Regions from separate parts of the Vibrio sp. 970 genome, predicted to be linked through region 2. Evidence: predicted binding sites of a transcription regulator. Region 2 holds the regulator's gene; each other region holds the start of a gene.
The links. Region 2 encodes PurR, which represses purine synthesis genes. Its sites were predicted from a motif close to TNANGNAAACGTTTNCNTNA; they were not measured.
Positions count from the first base shown of each region.

Region 1: a site for PurR is predicted at 3,018-3,037, ahead of metK (methionine adenosyltransferase). Genes of this name have one in related genera too.
Region 3: a site for PurR is predicted at 2,968-2,987, ahead of R7Q11_RS10045 (uracil-xanthine permease family protein). Genes of this name have one in related genera too.

Region 1 covers NZ_JAWOTW010000009.1:17,165-24,228, forward strand. Annotated here, with positions in the region: gene R7Q11_RS14385 (SprT family zinc-dependent metalloprotease) at 1-449, opposite strand, end outside; gene R7Q11_RS14390 (DUF2189 domain-containing protein) at 518-1,315, opposite strand; gene metK (methionine adenosyltransferase) at 1,718-2,872, opposite strand; gene tkt (transketolase) at 3,188-5,182, shown strand; gene R7Q11_RS14405 (LysR family transcriptional regulator) at 5,273-6,166, opposite strand; gene R7Q11_RS14410 (ligand-gated channel protein) at 6,307-7,064, shown strand, end outside.
Region 2 covers NZ_JAWOTW010000004.1:91,789-98,852, forward strand. Annotated here, with positions in the region: gene glgA (glycogen synthase GlgA) at 1-1,139, shown strand, start outside; gene R7Q11_RS07440 (alpha/beta fold hydrolase) at 1,249-2,052, shown strand; gene R7Q11_RS07445 (DUF2007 domain-containing protein) at 2,084-2,404, opposite strand; gene R7Q11_RS07450 (TVP38/TMEM64 family protein) at 2,425-3,111, opposite strand; gene R7Q11_RS07455 (TfoX/Sxy family DNA transformation protein) at 3,226-3,816, opposite strand; cyclic di-GMP riboswitch class I at 3,933-4,022, opposite strand; gene purR (HTH-type transcriptional repressor PurR) at 4,310-5,314, opposite strand; gene torD (molecular chaperone TorD) at 5,783-6,430, opposite strand; gene torR (two-component system response regulator TorR) at 6,697-7,064, shown strand, end outside.
Region 3 covers NZ_JAWOTW010000005.1:253,036-260,099, forward strand. Annotated here, with positions in the region: gene trmH (tRNA (guanosine(18)-2'-O)-methyltransferase TrmH) at 1-587, shown strand, start outside; gene recG (ATP-dependent DNA helicase RecG) at 841-2,922, shown strand; gene R7Q11_RS10045 (uracil-xanthine permease family protein) at 3,155-4,543, shown strand; gene envZ (two-component system sensor histidine kinase EnvZ) at 4,616-5,908, opposite strand; gene ompR (two-component system response regulator OmpR) at 6,011-6,730, opposite strand; gene R7Q11_RS10060 (DUF1090 domain-containing protein) at 6,860-7,064, opposite strand, start outside.

The DNA of each region.
Region 1 (7,064 bases), on a different contig from region 2:
CAAGAGTACGTCGCCTCTTTGCGCAGAACTTTATTATGACGGCGAATCGATAGAGGGTAGGTCATACAACCACAACGATACTCAAAGGTTTTACCTTGAACGGATTTTACTTCAAAGCTGTGAGTGGTTTTGGCTGGTACGTTAAACACGGCTTCCATGACGCCTTTCCATTCTTTACCGTGAGGCCTAACTCGCCCGTAAACCTGATAAGTAATCAGGTGTGCTACTTCATGAGGAATGACTTCATCTAAGAATGCTTGGGTGTTTTCGCGAAATAAAACAGGGTTTAGGCGTACTTGATTTAATTGAAGGTAGGCTTTTCCTGCCGCTTTCCCACGGACGTCGAAGGTGATTGTTGGAATCGGGAAAGAACGTTTGAAAGCTTGTTCTGCCATCGCGATACAGCCCGCCATCACTTGCTTGGCTTTATAGCTGAGTTCTATATCCACAATTCACCTCGATAAATCAAATAAAAAAGCCCCCGCATTTGCGAGGGCCAGATCATAGCATCAGTTAATTATGGTGTGTGTTTTTTCTTGATGGTGGCATGGTAAGCGTGCCATGTACCGTAGCCTAGAATTGGCATGGTAAACAACATTCCGATCCCGTAGGTCGCAAAGCCGATAAGAATACCGCCACAGATGATCGCTGCCCAAACAATCATTGCTGGAATGTTGGATTTCACGGCATTAAAGCTGGTAAATACAGCGGTCATCATGTCTACGCGACGCTCCATCATGAGCGGAATAGAAAAGGCTGAAATGCTAAACACCACACAAGCCAAAACAAAGCCAACTAAAGAGCCGATGACAAGGAAGGGTAGGAACTCACTTAAAGGTGCCCCTTGAACAGAAGGGTAGAGCGCATGAAGTAGAGCGGCAATGCGCATCCAAAATATCATACACACTGCGAGTAACACGGCGAACGCCCATTGAGATGTTGAGTTACGACCGATCGCTTTCATTGAATGGAACAAGCTTGCTTTGTGTCCGCGCTCTCTCTCCCAACTGGCATCATACAAGCCCAGCGCGAGAAACGGACCGATTAACATGTAAACAATCAAACTGGGCATGACGACTAAGTGTGTGCCTTGCCACTGTACGAGCAAAACAATGCCTATCGCAGCTGCCATAAAACAGATGCCATAGAAAGCACTAATAAGCGGCATTCGCACGAAATCATGCAGACCTAATGCGAGCCAATGAAAAGGTGCAGAAAGATTGACCGTATTGCACGGTATGGTTCTGGCGTATTCGTTGTCTGGCACTTCCTTTCGTTTGTTGTGGAAGTCCGATGGATTAACAGTTCGAGGCATAACTCCTCCTTGATTTATTCCCACATTATCCGCTTATACCAACTGACAGCGGTTTTTGTTCAGTCAAACTTGAAGCGACTTTTTCAAGTTTACATCTGAGCATTGGCTTAGTTTGGTATCGGCCATAAAGATGCCTGACTCATGTCTTTACTTAAGTGTTGCTTCCACAGTCGCCAGCATCCGACGTCTCTATTTAAATTGGAGTTAACAATATTTTAACTATTGGCGGAGATGGGATAATTTACAAATAATTGCTTAAAATTTATTCGGTATAAAAATGAGGGAGAAACAGGACTGCTTTGTGGGGCAGGGCGGTATGAGCCGAAATGGCTGGATAAAAGTTGCTGAAAATAAAAAGCCCCCGCCATAGGCGAGGGCTTGATTGATTCTTGCTTGGCTTGATTATTTGATGCCAGCGAAATCGCGTAGAAGTGCAGCTTTGTCTGTCGCTTCCCACGGGAATTCTTCACGACCGAAGTGACCGTATGCCGCTGTCTTCTTGTAGATAGGTTGAAGAAGGTTAAGCATTTCTTGTAGACCGTATGGACGTAGGTCGAAGAATTGACGAACCGCTTCAATGATGATGTCGTGAGGTACTTTCTCAGTACCGAACGTTTCCACCATGATAGACGTTGGATCAGCAACACCGATTGCGTAAGAAAGTTGGATCTCACAACGGTCAGCCATGCCTGCCGCTACGATGTTTTTCGCTACGTAGCGTGCTGCGTATGCTGCACTACGGTCAACTTTTGATGGATCTTTACCAGAAAACGCACCGCCACCGTGACGAGCTGCGCCGCCGTAGGTATCTACGATGATCTTACGACCAGTTAGACCACAGTCACCCATAGGACCACCGATTACGAAGCGACCGGTTGGGTTAATGAAGAAGTTTGTTTCTTTGTTGATCCACTCAGAAGGTAGCACTGGCTTAATGATCTCTTCCATTACCGCTTCACGCAGGTCTGAAGTTGAGATTGAATCACAGTGTTGAGTTGAAAGAACAACCGCGTCGATACCAACGATGTTACCTTGATCGTATTGGAATGTTACCTGAGATTTTGCATCAGGACGCAACCAAGGTAGTGTGCCGTTTTTACGAACTTCTGCTTGCTTTTGAACAAGACGGTGAGAGTAAGTAATTGGCGCTGGCATTAGTACTTCAGTTTCGTTACAAGCGTAACCAAACATGATGCCTTGGTCGCCTGCACCTTGTTCTTTAGGGTCAGCTTTATCAACACCTTGGTTGATATCTGGCGACTGTTTACCGATTGTGTTTAGTACCGCACAAGAATCTGCGTCAAAGCCCATATCTGAATGTACGTAGCCGATTTCACGAACGGTTTCACGAGTTAACTCTTCGATGTCTACCCATGCTGAAGTCGTGATTTCACCACCCACCATTACCATACCGGTTTTAACGTAAGTCTCACATGCAACACGAGCCTTTGGATCTTGCTCTAGAATCGCGTCAAGAACCGCATCAGAAATCTGGTCTGCAATTTTATCTGGATGACCTTCTGATACTGACTCAGAAGTAAACAGGTGCTTAGCCATGTTAGCTCCACTATATCTGGTTTAAAACTGGGGAATGATAAACTCTCCAGCGCAAATTAATACTAATTTTTGTAGGTGTATCTACATCTAGACGTCTATTCTAAATTTGATTGCTCGAATTACAAGCTCTTTTTTGGTTTTTGTTATAACCAAACGTTTGCCTGATTTATTGATAATTTTAAGAACTTCGAACGATTTGGCGCGAAAGGTGCAATATTTGTGAGGTTTTGGACTGGAAAACGTTTGCACACCCAACAGGGCTTTGAGAGAATTATGACCTACTTTTCGTTTCGCTTAATGTACTCAGGAGCAGACATGTCGTCTCGTAAACATCTTGCCAATGCAATTCGTGCTCTAAGCATGGATGGTGTTCAACAAGCTAACTCAGGCCACCCAGGCGCACCAATGGGTATGGCTGATATCGCTGAAGTTCTTTGGCGCTCTCACCTAAACCATAACCCTTCAAACCCAGAGTGGGCCGACCGCGATCGCTTTGTGCTGTCAAACGGTCATGGGTCAATGCTTATTTACTCTCTACTGCACTTAAGCGGTTACGAGCTATCTATTGACGATCTGAAAAACTTCCGTCAATTGCACTCAAAAACCCCAGGTCACCCAGAGTACGGCTACGCGCCTGGTATCGAGACAACAACGGGTCCTCTAGGTCAAGGCATCACTAACGCTGTTGGTATGGCGATCGCAGAGAAAGCACTAGCGGCACAGTTCAACAAAGAAGGTCACGATATCGTTGACCACTTTACGTATGTGTTCATGGGTGACGGCTGTCTAATGGAAGGCATCTCGCATGAAGCATGCTCTCTTGCTGGGACGTTAGGTCTAGGCAAACTGATCGCGTTCTGGGATGACAACGGCATTTCTATCGACGGTCACGTTGAAGGCTGGTTCTCTGACGATACACCTAAGCGTTTTGAAGCGTACGGCTGGCATGTAATCCCAGCAGTCGATGGTCACGACTCAGACGCGATCAACGCAGCAATTGAAGCAGCAAAAGCGGACCCACGTCCTACGCTTATCTGTACCAAAACAATTATCGGTTTCGGTTCTCCTAACAAGTCTGGTTCGCACGACTGTCACGGTGCACCACTAGGTCACGATGAGATCCAAGCGGCTCGTGAATACCTAGGTTGGGAGTACGGCCCATTTGAGATCCCGGCAGATGTTTACGTTGAGTGGGATGCAAAAGAAGCGGGCGCCGCGAAAGAAGCAGCTTGGAATGAAAAATTCGAGGCATACGCTGCAGCTTACCCTGCTGAAGCGGCAGAGCTTAAACGACGTCTAAACGGCGAACTTCCTGCACAGTGGGAAGAAAAAGCGAACCAAATCATTGCCGATCTTCAAGCAAACCCAGCGAACATTGCATCACGTAAAGCATCGCAAAATGCACTAGAAGCGTTTGGTCAAATGCTTCCTGAGTTTATGGGTGGTTCTGCTGACCTAGCGCCTTCTAACCTGACCATGTGGTCTGGTTCTAAGTCTCTAGAAACGGAGGACTTCTCTGGCAACTACATCCACTACGGTGTACGCGAATTCGGTATGACTGCTATCATCAACGGTATCGCATTGCACGGTGGTTTCGTTCCTTACGGCGCAACATTCCTAATGTTCATGGAATACGCTCGTAACGCAATGCGTATGGCTGCGCTGATGAAAATTCAGAACATCCAAGTTTACACGCATGATTCGATCGGTCTTGGCGAAGATGGCCCAACTCACCAACCTGTTGAGCAAATGGCGTCTCTACGTGTAACTCCAAACATGAGCACATGGCGCCCATGTGACCAAGTTGAGTCTGCAGTTGCATGGAAACTAGCGATTGAACGTAAAGATGCACCAACTGCACTTATCTTCTCTCGTCAAAACCTAGCGCAACAAGAGCGTACTGCTGAACAAGTCGCAGACATCGCGAAAGGTGCTTACATCCTGAAAGATAGCGAAGGTAAGCCTGAGCTAATCCTTATCGCAACAGGTTCTGAGGTTGAGCTTGCAGTGAAAGCCGCTGAGCAACTAACTTCAGAAGGCAAGAAAGTACGCGTTGTTTCAATGCCATCAACAGACGCATTCGACAAACAAGACGCCGCTTACCGTGAATCTGTACTGCCATCAGACGTAACGGCACGTATCGCTATCGAAGCGGGCATTGCTGATTTCTGGTACAAGTACGTTGGCTTTGACGGTCGCATCATCGGTATGACAACATTCGGTGAATCTGCACCTGCTGGTCAGCTATTCGAGATGTTTGGCTTCACGACTGAAAACGTAGTGAACACAGCAAAAGAATTGCTAGCGTAATTGTAGGACCGTCTAAACAGTCAAACGTAAACGACGATTGTTAAACGCTAAAGTTAGAAAGGCCATCATTATGATGGCCTTTTATTTTTGTCAGGTTTTCCAACCTTGTGGAATGCTTTGGTGAATGCAGTCTAGAAGTACGGATAAGCGCAGTGGTGGTCGTCCTGCTGGTGTATAGCAGTTAATGGAAATAGGCTCAGAAAGCCAACCTTCTAAGCAAGGTGTGATTCGCCCTGGGTGATGTTTCTCATAGCCGCATGCTGTCCAAGTCGGCAGCAGTCCAATACCATGACCATTCGCGATACTGTCTATTTGCATTGCTATGTTGTCGCTGTATAAGCGACTAACAAAGGGCTCTAAAAAGAACTCACCGTGTTGAGGGTGTGCTAGCATCAATCCATTTTCTTGCACTGAACCAAAATCGATCCATGGATGTGCTTCAAGTTCTTTGGGGTGCGGTATAGGCCCATGTTGTTTTAGATAATTTGGAGAGGCAAAAGGCGTATAGCGAAATACCCCCAGCACTTCTTTTCGCCAGTCTAGCTCTTTACGTTCACCGAGCCAGATGAACAAATCTGGGTCATGATGCGCCTCAGAAAAGTCACTGGTAAGTTGAACTCTAACATCGGGATTATCAGCAAGAAAACGATTGAGTACGCCGCCGAGCCAGCTTCTAACTAAGGCAGTGTGACAAACAATATGAAGTGGCCCTGAAACTTGGTTCGTTAAACCTTGAAGTGCATCATAACTCTCTTCACTTAACTCAAGAATCTGGCGGCTGTAGTGGGCAAAGATTTCTCCAGCTCTTGTCAGAACTAATCGATTACCTTGTCTGGCGGTTAGAGCCTGACCGAAGTCTTCTTCTAATTGTGCCAAGCGACGACTTAGCGTTGATTTTGGCTGATTAAGGGCTTTAGCAGCGGCTGTCAAACTTTTATGCTGATTGAGCGCATCAAAGGCTCTAATTGATGCTAAGTCGTGCATATTTATTTTACTCCTTACTGCGTTATGTACGAGTTCCATAAATGGAAAGAACCGTTCCATAACTCTCACTATGCATCTCATTCTATTTGTGAATAATTCACTTTCGAAAATAATAATCATTATCAATTATGGAGATGTAGATGTCTACTCTTAGACTGCCAGTTATTACCGCAACTGGTATTTTAGCCTTCGTCAGTGTCCCTCATGTTTTTGCCAATGATGCAGTTTCTAAAATGGAAACAGTGGTTGTAACTGCATCAAGCTACGAGCAATCTCAAGCGGACGCGCCTGCAAGTATTAGTGTGATTTCACGTGAGGAGTTGGACTCTCGTTATTACCGCGATGTGACTGATGCACTAAAAAGTGTACCAGGTGTTGTCGTGACAGGTGGTGGTGATACCACCGACATTAGTATCCGTGGTATGGGTTCTAAATACACTTTGATACTGGTCGATGGTAAGCGTCAAAGCACGCGTGAAACTCGTCCAAATAGTGACGGTCCTGGTATCGAACAAGGTTGGTTACCTCCTCTTCAAGCGATTGAGCGAATCGAAGTTATTCGCGGTCCAATGTCGACGCTTTACGGTTCTGATGCGATTGGTGGTGTGATTAACGTCATCACACGAAAAGATGCGCTAGAGTGGACGGGTAATGTTCAACTGGGCACGGTACTACAAGAGAATAGCCGCTCAGGTGGAGAGCAGAGCGCGAATTTTTTCGTTAATGGTCCGTTGGCTGAAAATTTATCTCTCCAAGTATATGGTCAGTACACAACCAGAGAAGAAGATGACATCGAATACGGTTATGAAGATAAAAATATGCAGAGTATCTCTTCAAAACTGACTTACCAGATTAATGATCGCCACTCGGTGCAATTAGAAGGTGGCACGTCGGCACA
Region 2 (7,064 bases):
CGTATACTGATAACGGCGAGCGCTTTGCGTTTTTTAGTGCAGCATGTCTCGATATGTTACCCAAGCTCGCCTTTCAACCTAATATCATACACGCGAACGATTGGCACACAGGTCTTGTTCCATTTTTGCTCAAGCACAGGTATGGCAATGATCCGTTTTTTGCTCATACTAAAAGCGTCATTTCAATTCACAATGCGGTCTTTAAAGGCGTATTTAGTTATGAAGACGTGCAGTGTTTGCCAGAGTTTCATTATAGAAACGTTCCCGATGCTGCGGTGAGTGCAACGCATATTACGATGCTTAAAGCTGGTGTAATGAATGCAGATAAGATAAACGCGGTTAGCCCTACGTACGCAGAGGAACTAAAAACAGAGCTTGGCAGTCATGGAATGGCTTGGGAGTTTCAGCAACGCGCGCAGGACTTAGTTGGTATTTTGAACGGTTGTGATTACAGCGCTTGGAATCCGGAAACTGATACCTACTTGCCGGTTAATTACTGCGCCGACCAGCAAAGTATGTCGCAAGGGAAGAAAGCTTGTAAAAAAGCATTACAACAACGACTAAATTTGCCCGAAAAAAATGTAGCTATGTTCGGTATGGTTTGTCGGTTGACCCAGCAGAAAGGCGTTCATTACTTGTTGCCTGCTTTGGCCGATTTTTTGAAGCACGATGTTCAGCTAGTTGTCGTTGGGACCGGAGACCCTGTTCTTGCCGCTCAGTTACGAGAGGTTGCCGCGCGGTTTTCTAGCAAATTTGCCTTTGTAGAAGCGTATGACAATGAACTTGCGCATATCGTTGAAGCTGGTTCTGATTTCTTCTTGATGCCTTCTGAGTTTGAACCATGTGGCTTAAACCAAATCTATAGTATGGCTTATGGGACATTACCGATAGTACGCGGTGTTGGTGGCTTAAAGGACAGCGTTAGCGATTATGATGTAAACCCATCTGAAGCAACGGGGTTTGTTTTTTTCGAACCGACACCGCAGGCATTGTTGTTAACGATGCTAAGGGCACTGTTGCTCTACGCTCAAAACGAGCCTGAAGTGAATAAAGTACAGTTGCACGCGATGCAACAAGACTTTTGTTGGCAAAAGGCCGCAGAATCTTATTTGCAGCTTTACCACTCAGCGTTAGTTTGACTTAAAATTGTAACGAAAGGCACCGAATGAGGTGCCTTTATTATCTTGAGTAAGGGGAGTGTGGTAGGATGGCTTTTTACTCAATAGCACGATCTTTTTGATACTCAATATGACCCAGCCGCTACTTTTTCATAAAACCTATTTGCACCCTACTAGTAATGAGTGGGTTGTATTTGTGCACGGTGCTGGTGGTAGCTCTTCTATCTGGTTCAAGCAAATTAAAGCTTACAAGCAACACTTTAACTTATTGCTGATCGATTTAAGAGGTCATGGAAAGTCAAATCAGTTACTTAAAGAGCTCATTGCTAGCCGTTATACCTTTACGGAAGTTACCCAAGATATTTTGAAAGTATTGGACCATTTAAAGATCCAATCCGCTCATTTTGTCGGTATGTCGCTTGGTACTATTATTGTTCGAAACCTTGCTGAATTGTCATCAGAGCGCGTACGTTCGATGGTGCTCGGTGGTGCTGTCACAAGGCTTAACACTCGTTCTCAGATATTGGTGAAATTAGGTAATTTTTGTAAGCATATCCTACCGTACATGTGGCTCTACAAACTGTTCGCTTATATTGTTATGCCTCAAAGAAGCCAACGAGAATCTCGCCACCTTTTTATTCGCGAAGCCAAGAAGCTTTGCCAAAAAGAATTTAAACGTTGGTTTATTCTTGCCGCTGATGTAAATCCGTTAATGAAATATTTTAAAGATCGAGAGTTACCCATTCCGACTCTTTACTTAATGGGCGACAGGGATTACATGTTTATTAAACCTGTCAAAGAAATGGTTGCAGCACATAAGCTCAGCATTCTACGAGAAATCCCGAATTGTGGTCATGTATGCAATGTAGAGCGTCCAGAAGACTTCAATCAACACTCCATCGAGTTTATTAAACAGCAAGCTGTATGTGCTTAAAACTGAGTGCATCCACTGAATAGGAGAGCCGCTATAGCTCTCCTAGTTGATATCCACATTGCCAACATGCACCAAATTGCCCTTCGTTTATTTCATGACATTTTGGGCATTGCCAATCTTGATACTCATGCCTATCGGATTGTTTTCGATATGCTTTTACTATTTCTTCAGCTTTCATCTTTTGTGCCGTGTCAAAAAGCCACACATAAGGATCGGTATCATCACCAAACGGCAGTTCTCCTTTTAAGCCGAAAATACCTTCTCCGCGAACTTCACAGTAAATTTGTTCCACTTTAAGCAGCTCACATACAATGTGTGCTTCTGCTGGGTTTTTAGCGATAAATATTTTCATCAAAATACCCACTTCACCAATTACGAGTTTTGCTGACTTGGTGTCGGCCTTACTTTATTCATAACCCATTTAGTGATGATTGGAAATAGTCCCAATAGCGCAAAAGACGCTAATACTGCGGGTGAAACAATGCCCGATAGGCTTTCAATTGTTGCTAATTGAGTACCTGCATTCAGATATACGGCTGTGCCTGGCAGCATACCTATTTGGCTAGTGAGATAAAATCGACCTACAGACATCGGTGTTAAGCCCATCAGTAAGTTGATTAGAAAGAAAGGGAATACAGGGATTAGACGCAAGGAAAATAGATAAAAAGCTCCGTCTTTTTCGACACCTTGATTAATTGCGTTGAGTTTATTTCCGAATTTGTTTTGTACCCAGTCACGCAATAAGTATCGGCTGCTCAAGAAGGCCAGTGTTGCCCCCATAGTGCTAGCGAAAGAAACCAGTAGCAAGCTTGTCCAAAAACCAAATAAGGCTGCACCAAGTAAGGTGACTACTGCCGCTCCTGGGATAGAAAAAGCGGTAATTGCAATGTAGGTAAAAAAGTAAATCGCAGCCGAGAATACAAAATTCTGATCGATGTATGTAGTTAGTGCTTCTTGTTGGGCTTTTGCATTCTCTAAGGTTAAATACTGGCCAAAGTTAATACCTAAAAAGACGATAGCCGCTAGTAGGATGAGACCTAATATCAGTTTCTTATTCATAATTTTGATTCCAATTTGGGATATATGTAATAAGACAGTAGGAAAACCGAAAAAATTTCACAAAAAAACCGCAGATTAGACTGCGGTTTTACAAGATAGTTTTTAGGCCGACTTTTATTGGAGGCCGTTCATCAACTCATCTCGGCGAGCTTGAGGTACCACACTCCAATGAGTGCCGTTGATAGCACCTTCTAGTGCCCATAGCAACTCAATGTTGACGGTTGCAGAGTGCGTATCTCTTATCGCTTTATAGGCGTTAAGCGCACCTTCCTCTTCAAGCTTCTCTACGGATTCGATGCCGGCTTTTTTTAGCATGCGCTCGGTAGCCAGTCGTAAGTTAGGCAAATCTTTCAAACGGTTAGGCTTTGTACTTGCTTGCTGTTCTTTCTCAAGCTTTGCCTTTTTCAATGATTGATTCGCTACTTCGATTAAGCGTTCGCTTGATTCCCATAAATCGCTGGAAATAGCGTAGTACTTTGTAACGACTGGAAAGCCACGTTTTTTATAAACGTAAGGCTTTAGCCCTTGTTTCTCGAAGTCAGATGAAGTTTTTTGGTCTGCTCTGATATGAAGCTGATTGTTTACCACTAGTGCAAACATTGTTTCATCAGCGAATAGTCCGAAGCCACCAAACATTGAGCGCGACTTGATATTACCAAGTGCCTCAAATAGCTTCATAGAGTCTTTGAGTATCGGTTTATCCATGTTTTGTTATCTCGGTGTAATTAATATTACGCCACCAAAAGTCAGGTCCGAGAGAGTAGCAAACATGCGTAAAAACAATGTCATTACAGAGTAAAGTCATTGCTTACACACTTGCCATCGGTAACCCCGCTACCTTCCATATCGTAATATGGTTCAGGCCGGAGGCTTTGCGTCCCACTCTTTCGAATGGTTTGCCCTGTGCGTGACACAATGAGCATACTTCTTATATTGAATTAACATCACGGTTTAGCGTTAAAAGTGTGATTTCGGTTCAATAAAAATGATAGATTGAATGCTCTATTTTGCATATGGAAAGGTGCAAATTGGCCTTTGAAAAGGAGTTCTTAATATATATTACATTTATATAAAACAGGGAGTTAACGTTAGTCAATTGTTATTAGAGTGGTGTGAAGTATTAGAGAATGCTTAATTTTTCCAAAAAAATAAGCGCCCCTGTAGAGCGCTTATTTAACACGGTTAAATACAGTGAAATTTAGTTCATTTTTTTCACAGTATTTCGAATTACAAGCTCAGGTTGCATTTCGAAAATTCGTTTTTCGTGTTCTTTATCTTTGATACGCTCAAGTAGAATTTCGAATGCATTTTTACCAACACGACGTTTAGGTTGGTGGATAGTCGTTAGCGGTGGAGAGAAGTATTCCGCAAGCTCGATGTTGTCGTAGCCGATCACTGAAATATCTTCAGGAATTTTGATCCCGTTTTGTTGCAAGCGGCTCATTAGGCCTAGAGCCATTGTGTCGTTAAAACAGAATACCGCCGTCGGGCGCTTGTCCATTGCGGTAATTTTATCTGCAACTAATACGGCCGTATCACATTCAAAGTTACCTTCAAGGATCCAGTCTTCATTTACAGCTAGGTTCGCTTCGCTCATTGCGCGACGGAAACCTGCAATGCGCTCTTGGCAAGCAAGCTTTTCAAAATGACCGCTTAGACAAGCGATATCCGTATGACCATTGTCAATCAGATGTTTGGTTGCAATGTAGCCACCTTCTTCTGAGTTATCCATGATCTTGTCTGCTTGTGAGCTCTCTGGGCCCCAATCCATGACCACTTTAGGAATGTCCGCATGACGGTCAAGCATCTCTTTTAGTTCTTCGGTTAAGTCAGAACACATCACTAGGATGCCATCAACGCGCTTTTCAGCCAGCATACGAATGTAATCGCGTTGTTTTTCGTAAATCCCGCCTGTGTTACATAAAATCAGAGTATAGCCTTGGCGGTAACAGTAGCTCTCAACGCCATCAATCACTTCTGAGAAAAATAGGTTAGTTGATTGAGTTACTAACATGCCAATCGTACGAGTTGAGTTGCATTTTAGGCTGCGTGCAACGGCACTTGGCGCGTAATTCAGCTCGTCAACGGCTTTCATTACTTTTTCTTGCGTTGCTTCTGCAACGAAACGCGTTTTATTGATAACGTGCGAAACTGTCGTAGTGGAAACGCCGGCTAAGCGAGCAACGTCTTTTATCGTGGCCATAAATGGTGTCCTGTATCGAGCTACTGAAATATGTCGTATTGGATGTACCTGATGCTCTAATGGTTTCACACCTAGCAATATAAAATTGGCGCTAAGTGTCTCGGCAGCGGTTGATCCAAGTGCGACAAAAGGGTACGTAGCAGCATCGGTCGATGAATTTTATCTTTTTTCTATCTGATGAGAAATTGCCATCAACCTGTTAAGAAAACACAAAAACCGCTATATTTCAGCGGTTTACATATAAATCATATTTAATCGTTTGCGCTCACATTTTAGCCCTATGTGGACTGACTAGCAATGTTTTCAGCAAGAGATTTGTGTATTTGAAGTCACATTTTGACTGCTAAATAACCAAGCGTCTTTGCGCTAAGTTAAGGCAAACGAATATTATACCCAAGTTACTTACAATTGGTCACTTTCAGGCATACAGGAAGCCCGATAGGCAGGCTCCCTAAAAATAGGCGGCAATTATTCACCAAGAAGGTAGGCGCTGTCTAGTTTACAAAATGCAACTAATAGTTTCGCGACACTCGAGTAAAATCCAAATTCGTCGAATTGTTTACATTTGTCTGAAAACTGAGGTAACCAAGACATCAATTGTTGCTGGATAAAGTCGTTTTGTTTAACGAAGGCTTCTTCCATGTGTTTTTCTTGTTCAAGCTCGTTTGAGCGGATAATCATGTTCCCGAGAAAGTCGAGCTCAACGGCTAAGTGATCCGCAGGTTCCTTTAGGTTTTCGTCTACTTGAACGCCAAATTCAGCCATCAACTTTTCCATTTCCTCAGCTGGCTTGTCATTCAGTAAACCTGATTCACCAATGTACATGGATGCGTAAGGAAGAGCGCCGTATTTTTCTGTCTTCAAAAACAGTTCACAAAAGTCAGCTGCAAGCTCTAGTTGTGCATCTTCACGATCTTGTAACCGATTCAATGCATCAACTAGGCTATCAACGGCTGGTTTTAGCGACTCATTTTCACCTAAACCTGCGAGAAAACTGCGAATTTCAACACTGTGATAGGCTTCCAATTCTTTCTCTGTTAGTTCTTTTGCGAACAAGCTCGAAAACCACCAGTAAATTTCAGCGCGTTTCTCATTAAAAGCTTTCACTTCTTGCATTTTGGGCTCCTGAATGATGCTTCAAGTCATGCATCACAAAGTCAATTAGGGATATCCCCTAAGTGTAATCAATTAAAATGAATAGCAGTAACTATAATTGTTATGTTTTATGGTCAAAAATGACCGTTTATTAATAGCAATGGGCAAGCTTGTTTTGAATCAATAAAAACGCTAAATCTTGCGTTTTAATGTATCTATGACTAGAAATGTTACTAGTTATGAATAGAATACGTCTTGGATAATAAGAAGACAGAAAAGTGGTGTAAATGAGCTATCACGTATTAGTCGTAGAAGATGATGTTGTAACTCGTAGTAAGCTTGCGGGATATTTCCAAAATGAGGGCTACCAAGTCAGCGAAGCAGAGAGTGGCGCAGAAATGCGTGAAGTTTTGCAAGCGGGCGATGTAGACCTGATCATGCTGGATATTAACCTGCCTGGTGAAGACGGCCTGATGCTTACTCGTGAGTTACGTAGCCAATCGGATATTGGTATCATATTAGTAACAGGACGCACGGATAGCATTGATAAAATCGTAGGCCTAGAAATGGGTGCTGACGATTATGTGACAAAACCTTTTGAACTGAGAGAGCTGTTAGTTCGCGTTAAAAACTTGCTGTGGCGTATTTCAGCAGC
Region 3 (7,064 bases), on a different contig from region 2:
TCTCTGCTGTGATCCGCACCGCTGACGCGACAGGCTTACACAAAGTTCACGCAATTTGGCCAGACAAAATGCGTACGCTGAGCCATACCTCAGCAGGCGCGCGTAACTGGGTTGAAGTGGATACTCACGATTCGATTGAAACTGCGATTACCGAACTCAAAGCGCAAGGTATGCAGGTTTTGGTGACCAATCTTTCGGACACCGCCGTCGATTTTCGCGAAATCGACTACACCAAACCAACGGCAATCATTTTAGGCAGCGAAAAGGTTGGCGCTTCGGAGCAAGCCAAACAGCTTGCCGATCAAGACATTATTATCCCGATGGTGGGCATGGTGCAGTCACTAAACGTATCGGTTGCCAGTGCCGTAATTTTGTATGAAGCGCAACGTCAACGTGAAGCCGCAGGCATGTACGACCGAGAAGAAAGCGCTCTGCCTAAAGAGACAATCAACCGTATTCTCTTTGAACGTGGTCACCCTGTGCTGGCAAAGGTCGCGAAACGAAAAGGGCTCGTTTACCCACCACTCGATGAAGAAGGTCAAATCATCGCCGATGACGCGTGGTGGCAAGAGATGCAAAGCAAGTAACAGACTTTCGTCATCCTGAACGGCGGCGAAGGAGCGTGGTTCAGGATCTAATTCTCAAATATACAGATGCTGATAGTGTTAACTTCAGCGACATACTTGTTGGAAATAGAATCGTGATGTCGCTAAAGCTCCTCGGAATGATAGGTTATCAGTCAAATCATGACACGAACTAAAGCATGACTATTTTTTCCTGTACAAAAACACAGCTCCATGGTTAACATACTGCTATGTTAACCATTTTCTTGAGCCCTCTATGTCCGCCCAAATGTTATCTGCCGTCCCATTAACCTCCCTTTCTGGAGTTGGCGCGAAAGTCGCAGAAAAACTCGCCAAAGTTGGCTTACATAGCGTTCAAGATTTGCTGTTTCACCTTCCGTTACGCTACGAAGATCGTACTCGTATTTACCCTATTGCCAAACTGCATGCTGGCCTTTGGGCAGCCGTGCAAGGTAAGGTCATGGCAGTCGACACTATCTTCGGTAAGCGCAAAATGCTAACGGTAAAAATCAGCGACGGTAATGGCACTATCACGCTGCGCTTTTTCAACTTTACCGCAGCCATGAAGAACAATTTCACGCAAGGTAAGTTAGTACATGCTTACGGTGAAATTAAGCGCGGTGGCGTGGGCTTGGAAATTGTTCACCCTGACTACAAGTTTTACGTCAGCGAGCAAAAGCCCGATGTAGAACAGAGCTTAACCCCTGTTTATCCCACCACCGATGGTTTACGCCAAATCACATTACGCAACCTTACCGAACAAGCTTTAGCCCTGCTTGATAAAACCGCAGTGCAGGAATTACTTCCAGCGGGGTTGTATGACCATCAAATCACGATGTCGCAAGCGCTGCACACCATTCATCGTCCACCACCAACCATTAATTTAGATGAGTTTGACGAAGGCAAACATCCTGCCCAAATCCGCTTGATCATGGAAGAATTGCTCGCACAAAACTTATCGATGCTAGCGGTGCGTAGCAAAGGTCAGAAGGATTCAGCGCTACCTCTCGGTCCTTGTAATAAACTAAAAACGCAGCTTTTAGCCCAACTGCCTTTCTCTCCTACAAACGCTCAAACCCGAGTAGTACAAGAGATTGAAGCCGATCTAGAAAAACCGCACCCAATGATGCGATTAGTGCAAGGCGATGTTGGTTCGGGGAAAACGTTGGTTGCCGCTTTGGCCGCTGTTAGAGCCATTGAGCATGGCCATCAGGTGGCACTCATGGCGCCAACCGAACTATTGGCCGAGCAACACGCTATCAACTTCGCAAACTGGTTTGAAACCATGGGCATTCAAGTCGGTTGGTTAGCGGGCAAACTCAAAGGTAAGGCAAAGGAAGCCGAGCTGGCTCGTATTGCCAGTGGTGAAGCGCAAATGGTAGTGGGTACTCACGCGCTATTCCAAGAGCACGTTGAATTTCATCACCTTGCTTTGGTCATCATTGATGAACAGCACCGCTTCGGTGTCCATCAGCGATTAGAATTGCGTGAAAAAGGTGCAAAACAAGGCGCCTATCCACATCAGTTGATCATGACGGCGACGCCTATTCCTCGCACCTTAGCCATGACCGCTTACGCCGATCTGGAAACTTCCGTGATTGACGAGTTACCGCCAGGTCGAACACCAATCCAGACTGTCGCGATTCCAGACACCAAACGCAATGATATCGTCGAACGTGTCCGAAATGCCTGCTTAAACGAAGGCAAGCAGGCATATTGGGTGTGTACCCTGATTGATGAGTCGGAAGTATTAGAAGCGCAAGCCGCGGCAGATACCGCAGAAGAGCTTCAACGTAAGCTACCGGACGTAAAAATTGGTCTAGTACACGGACGAATGAAGCCGGCAGAGAAACAAGCGGTGATGCAAGATTTCAAAGACAATAAACTGCATTTGCTGGTCGCAACGACAGTGATTGAAGTTGGTGTGGATGTGCCAAACTCTAGCTTGATGATCATAGAAAACCCTGAACGTCTTGGTTTGGCACAATTACACCAGTTAAGAGGTCGCGTGGGCCGAGGTTCCGTTGCTAGCCATTGTGTGCTGCTGTACCACTCTCCGCTGTCAAAAACCGCGCAAAAACGTCTCGGAGTACTACGTGAAAGTAACGATGGCTTCGTCATTGCGCAGAAAGACCTAGAAATTCGTGGCCCTGGAGAACTATTGGGTACAAAGCAGACAGGTCTTGCTGATTTCAAAATCGCAGACTTAGTTCGAGATCAACGCCTGATTCCCGAAGTTCAGCGTATTGCGCGTCATATTCATGACAATTACCCGACTAACGCAACAGCAATTATCGATCGCTGGTTGGGTGAGCGGGATATTTACTCCAAAGCGTAATGATTGAAAGCGAGCCAAATGGCTCGTTTTTTAATACGCCAAAAACAAAGCAAACGTTTGCTTTTTGAGTAAATCTCTCTATAATCGCGCACAAATTTTTAAGTGTGTTAGATCACACTCCACCAACCTGAGTTGACTCTGATTAACAGCAATCACAGGTAACGACGTCAACTCCACCCTGCTCTCCCATTCAGCGAGAACTAGGGAAATATTGCGACTAGCGAGACAAACAATGACAACTTCAAACCGATCTTCGGAACTGGTCTATCAACTCAACGATCGACCACCTTTGCCTCAAACCATTTTTGCCGCACTTCAGCACTTATTGGCGATGTTCGTCGCGGTTATCACTCCGTCACTGATCATCTGTCAGTCTTTGGGTGTACCTGCAGACCAAACGAACACCATCATCAGCATGTCTTTATTTGCGTCAGGCGTGTCTTCGTTTATTCAAATTCGCACCGTTGGCCCAATTGGCTCTGGTTTGCTCTCTGTTCAAGGCACCAGCTTTAACTTTTTAGGTCCTATTATTGGTGCAGGCCTATCGCTGAAAGCCGGTGGAGCAGACATCAGCACCATGATGGCTGCCATTTTTGGTACGATTTTAGTCGCATCATTTGCAGAAATTTTCCTATCTCGCGTATTGGAGCATGCCCGCCGAATCATCACTCCGCTCGTTTCAGGCATCGTCGTCACTCTTATCGGTCTCACACTGATTCAAGTCGGCTTAGTATCAATGGGCGGTGGCTACGCAGCATTAAATGAAGGAACCTTCGGCAGCTTAGACAAACTTGCTCTGGCTGGGACGGTACTTGGATTAATTGTGATTTTAAACCGCTCGAAAAACCCATACATCCGTGTGGCTTCAATCGTGATTGCGATGCTAGTGGGTTACATCATGGCGTATTTTATGGGGATGGTAGATACTTCTCAGCTAGGCGCAACTGAGATCGTAGCACTGCCCGTACCAATGCAATATGGCTTATCGTTTGACTGGTCTCTGTTCATTCCGCTGGTACTGATTTTCTTTATTACCGCACTAGAGGCCATCGGTGATATTACCGCAACATCTGAAGTGTCTGGTGAGCCAGTAAAAGGCCCAGTGTACATGAAACGCATTAAGGGCGGTGTGTTAGCAGACGGCTTAAACTCCGCAATCGCAGCCGTTTTCAACAGCTTCCCGAACTCAACGTTTAGCCAGAATAACGGCATCATCATGCTAACAGGAGTCGCGAGCCGCTACGTGGGTTACTTTATTTCTGGCATGTTAGTGATTCTTGGCTTGTTCCCAGGTGTCGCTAGCTTTGTTCAGCTGATTCCTGAGCCAGTACTTGGCGGCGCAACGATTGTCATGTTTGGTACGATTGCTGCCGCTGGTGTGCGTATTATCTCTCGTGTTGAGCTCGATCGCCGCGCAATTCTGATCATGGCCTTATCCTTCTCAATGGGACTTGGTATCGCACAAAAACCAGAGATCCTGCAATTTATGCCAGAATTTATTAAGAGTATTTTCTCAACTGGTGTTGCAGCAGGTGGCATCACAGCGATCATTTTAAATCTACTTCTGCCAGAGAAACTGGAAGACGAAGATGAACTTCCTCAGGAAGTGAAAGAGTCTTAAGATTATTGAGAATAAGAAAAGCCCAACCTAATTAGGTTGGGCTTTTTGTTTTAAAGGGTGCAGGCCATCGACTTACTTGGTAGGAAAACTGATTTGAGCGATTAAACCGCCTTCACTGCGATTACGTATCACCACAGAGCCTGAATGCTGGCTGATTATACGCTTCACAATCGCCAACCCTAGCCCAGTGCCTTCACTACCGCGAGCGGTGTCACCACGCGTAAAGGGTTCAAATAACCTCGCGATTTGAGAATGCTCGATACCCGGTCCGTTGTCCTCTACTGAAATCCACACTAGCTGCTTATCTGCTGTCACACCAGTGCTGATTTTGACCCAGCCATTGCCATAACGTAGCGCATTCACAACTAAGTTACTGATCGCCCGCTTAATCGCAATCGCACTTCCTTTGGCTGGCGGCAAGTTAAGATTAAGATCTGTTTCAATTTCAACCTCATAACCACCTTCAGAACTGGCGACGTCACTGGCAATCGTACTGATATCAACCGCTTCAAACGATTCTTGGTTCACCGGTTTGAGGTAATCCATAAACTGACTGATGATCTCATTACATTCTTCCGTATCGCTAATGATCCCCTCCGCAAGATAGCTGTCCTCAGGAGACATCATTTCTGTCGCTAGGCGAATACGCGTCAGAGGTGTTCGTAAGTCATGGCTAATCCCTGCCATTAATAAGGCTCGGTCTTCTTCTAGCTCTTGAATACCTTTCGACATTTGATTAAAGGCTCGAGTTACAGAGCGAATCTCCGATGCGCCTTTCTCTGCTAAGGGGGGCGGGATCTCACCTCGACCGACGTCTTTCGCGGCTCTCTCTAAAGCCAAAAGTGGACGGTTTTGCAAACGAATAAACAACCAACCACCTGCAATGATCAGCAGCGCCATAATCAAGCTGTTACGAAACAGCGGGGCAAAATCTTCTTCTTGCAGCTCAGATAACGGAATACGAATGATGGAGTTCGGCAACTTTTCGATGTGCATCCACAAAATGTAACTTTCATCGCCAAGCAATAAGCGCACTTCTGTGGGCGAACCCAGCTCTTGGCTCATTTCTTCAGACATCAAATCAATCGACATTGCGTGATGAAATTCAATCGCCTTATCGCTGTCAAGGCTGTGAACCGTCACCCCTAATCTTTCTAATAATTGACGCCTTAACGGTGCATCAGACTTTAAAGGTCCTTCATCATCAAGCACCAAATTGAGCTCATGGGCGAGAATTTTATTGAACTGCTGCAAACTCGGCATCAACGCGTAGTTAAAAACGGCGTAGTAAGAGAAAACTTGGCTCGCGAGAAGCAAAGAGATGAACAGCAGAATAGATTGTGTCAGTGAACTTCGGATGCGCATGGAACGTTCCTAGTGGTCCTAATCGCGAAATTTCAGCCTTCAAAGGGAAGGTAATGAAGGCTGAAGTTGCTATAGCCAAGTGCTGGCTATGGAGTGAAGAGATTACACCTCTTTGCCGTCTGGGACGAAAACATAACCTAGGCCCCACACGGTTTGAATGTAGCGCGGCTTGCTCGGATCGTCTTCTAACATGCGACGTAAGCGTGAGATTTGTACGTCAATAGAGCGTTCCATTGCAGAATATTCACGGCCACGCGCCATGTTCATCAATTTATCTCGTGACATTGGCTCACGTGCATTCATCACGAGCGCCTTGAGAACAGCAAACTCTCCAGAGGTGAGTGGCATTGCCTCATCACCGCGGAACATCTCGCGAGTGCCTAGATTGAGTCGGAATTCCCCGAACTCCACCACTTTTTCTTCCGTGCTTGGTGCACCCGGCAACTCTACAGTTTGGCGGCGTAATACGGCCTTGATGCGAGCCAACAATTCGCGTGGGTTAAACGGTTTTGGCAAATAATCATCCGCCCCTACCTCAAGACCTACGATGCGGTCCACTTCATCACCTTTCGCGGTGAGCATTAAGATTGGCAACATATTGTTCGCGTGGCGTAGACGACGACAAATTGACAAACCGTCTTCACCTGGCAACATTAGGTCCAGCACCATTAAGTGAAAGTTTTCGCGCGTTAGTAGGCGATCCATCTGTTCGCCATTGGCGACACTTCGTACCTGAAAACCTTGCTCAGAAAGGTAACGCTCCAATAGAGCACGTAAACGAGCATCGTCATCAACCACTAAAATTTTATGATTTTCTTGCATTGAAACATCCTTTCAGAAGCGTCTATTGTCGAAAATGTATCACTGTTTTTCCTAACGTGCTCAAGCAAATTGTTACTCTTTTTATCTTAAGCGCTTTATTCTCTCTCTAGCAGGTATTTTCAGCACCTACTATTGACCATAATTCCATTCCAGTTCACGTTTGGCCTCAAGCAGCTCTTGCTGTGCCTCCGCCAACTTGTGACGTTTTTTCTCAATTTTGTCTGCTTTACCTGAATGCTGAGCTTCGACTAATTCTTCCTCTCGCTCCTCAACTTCTTTAATCTTTTCTTCCACTTCTGCTTGCAGCTCTTGGCGCAGCTCACCTTCCGAGCAT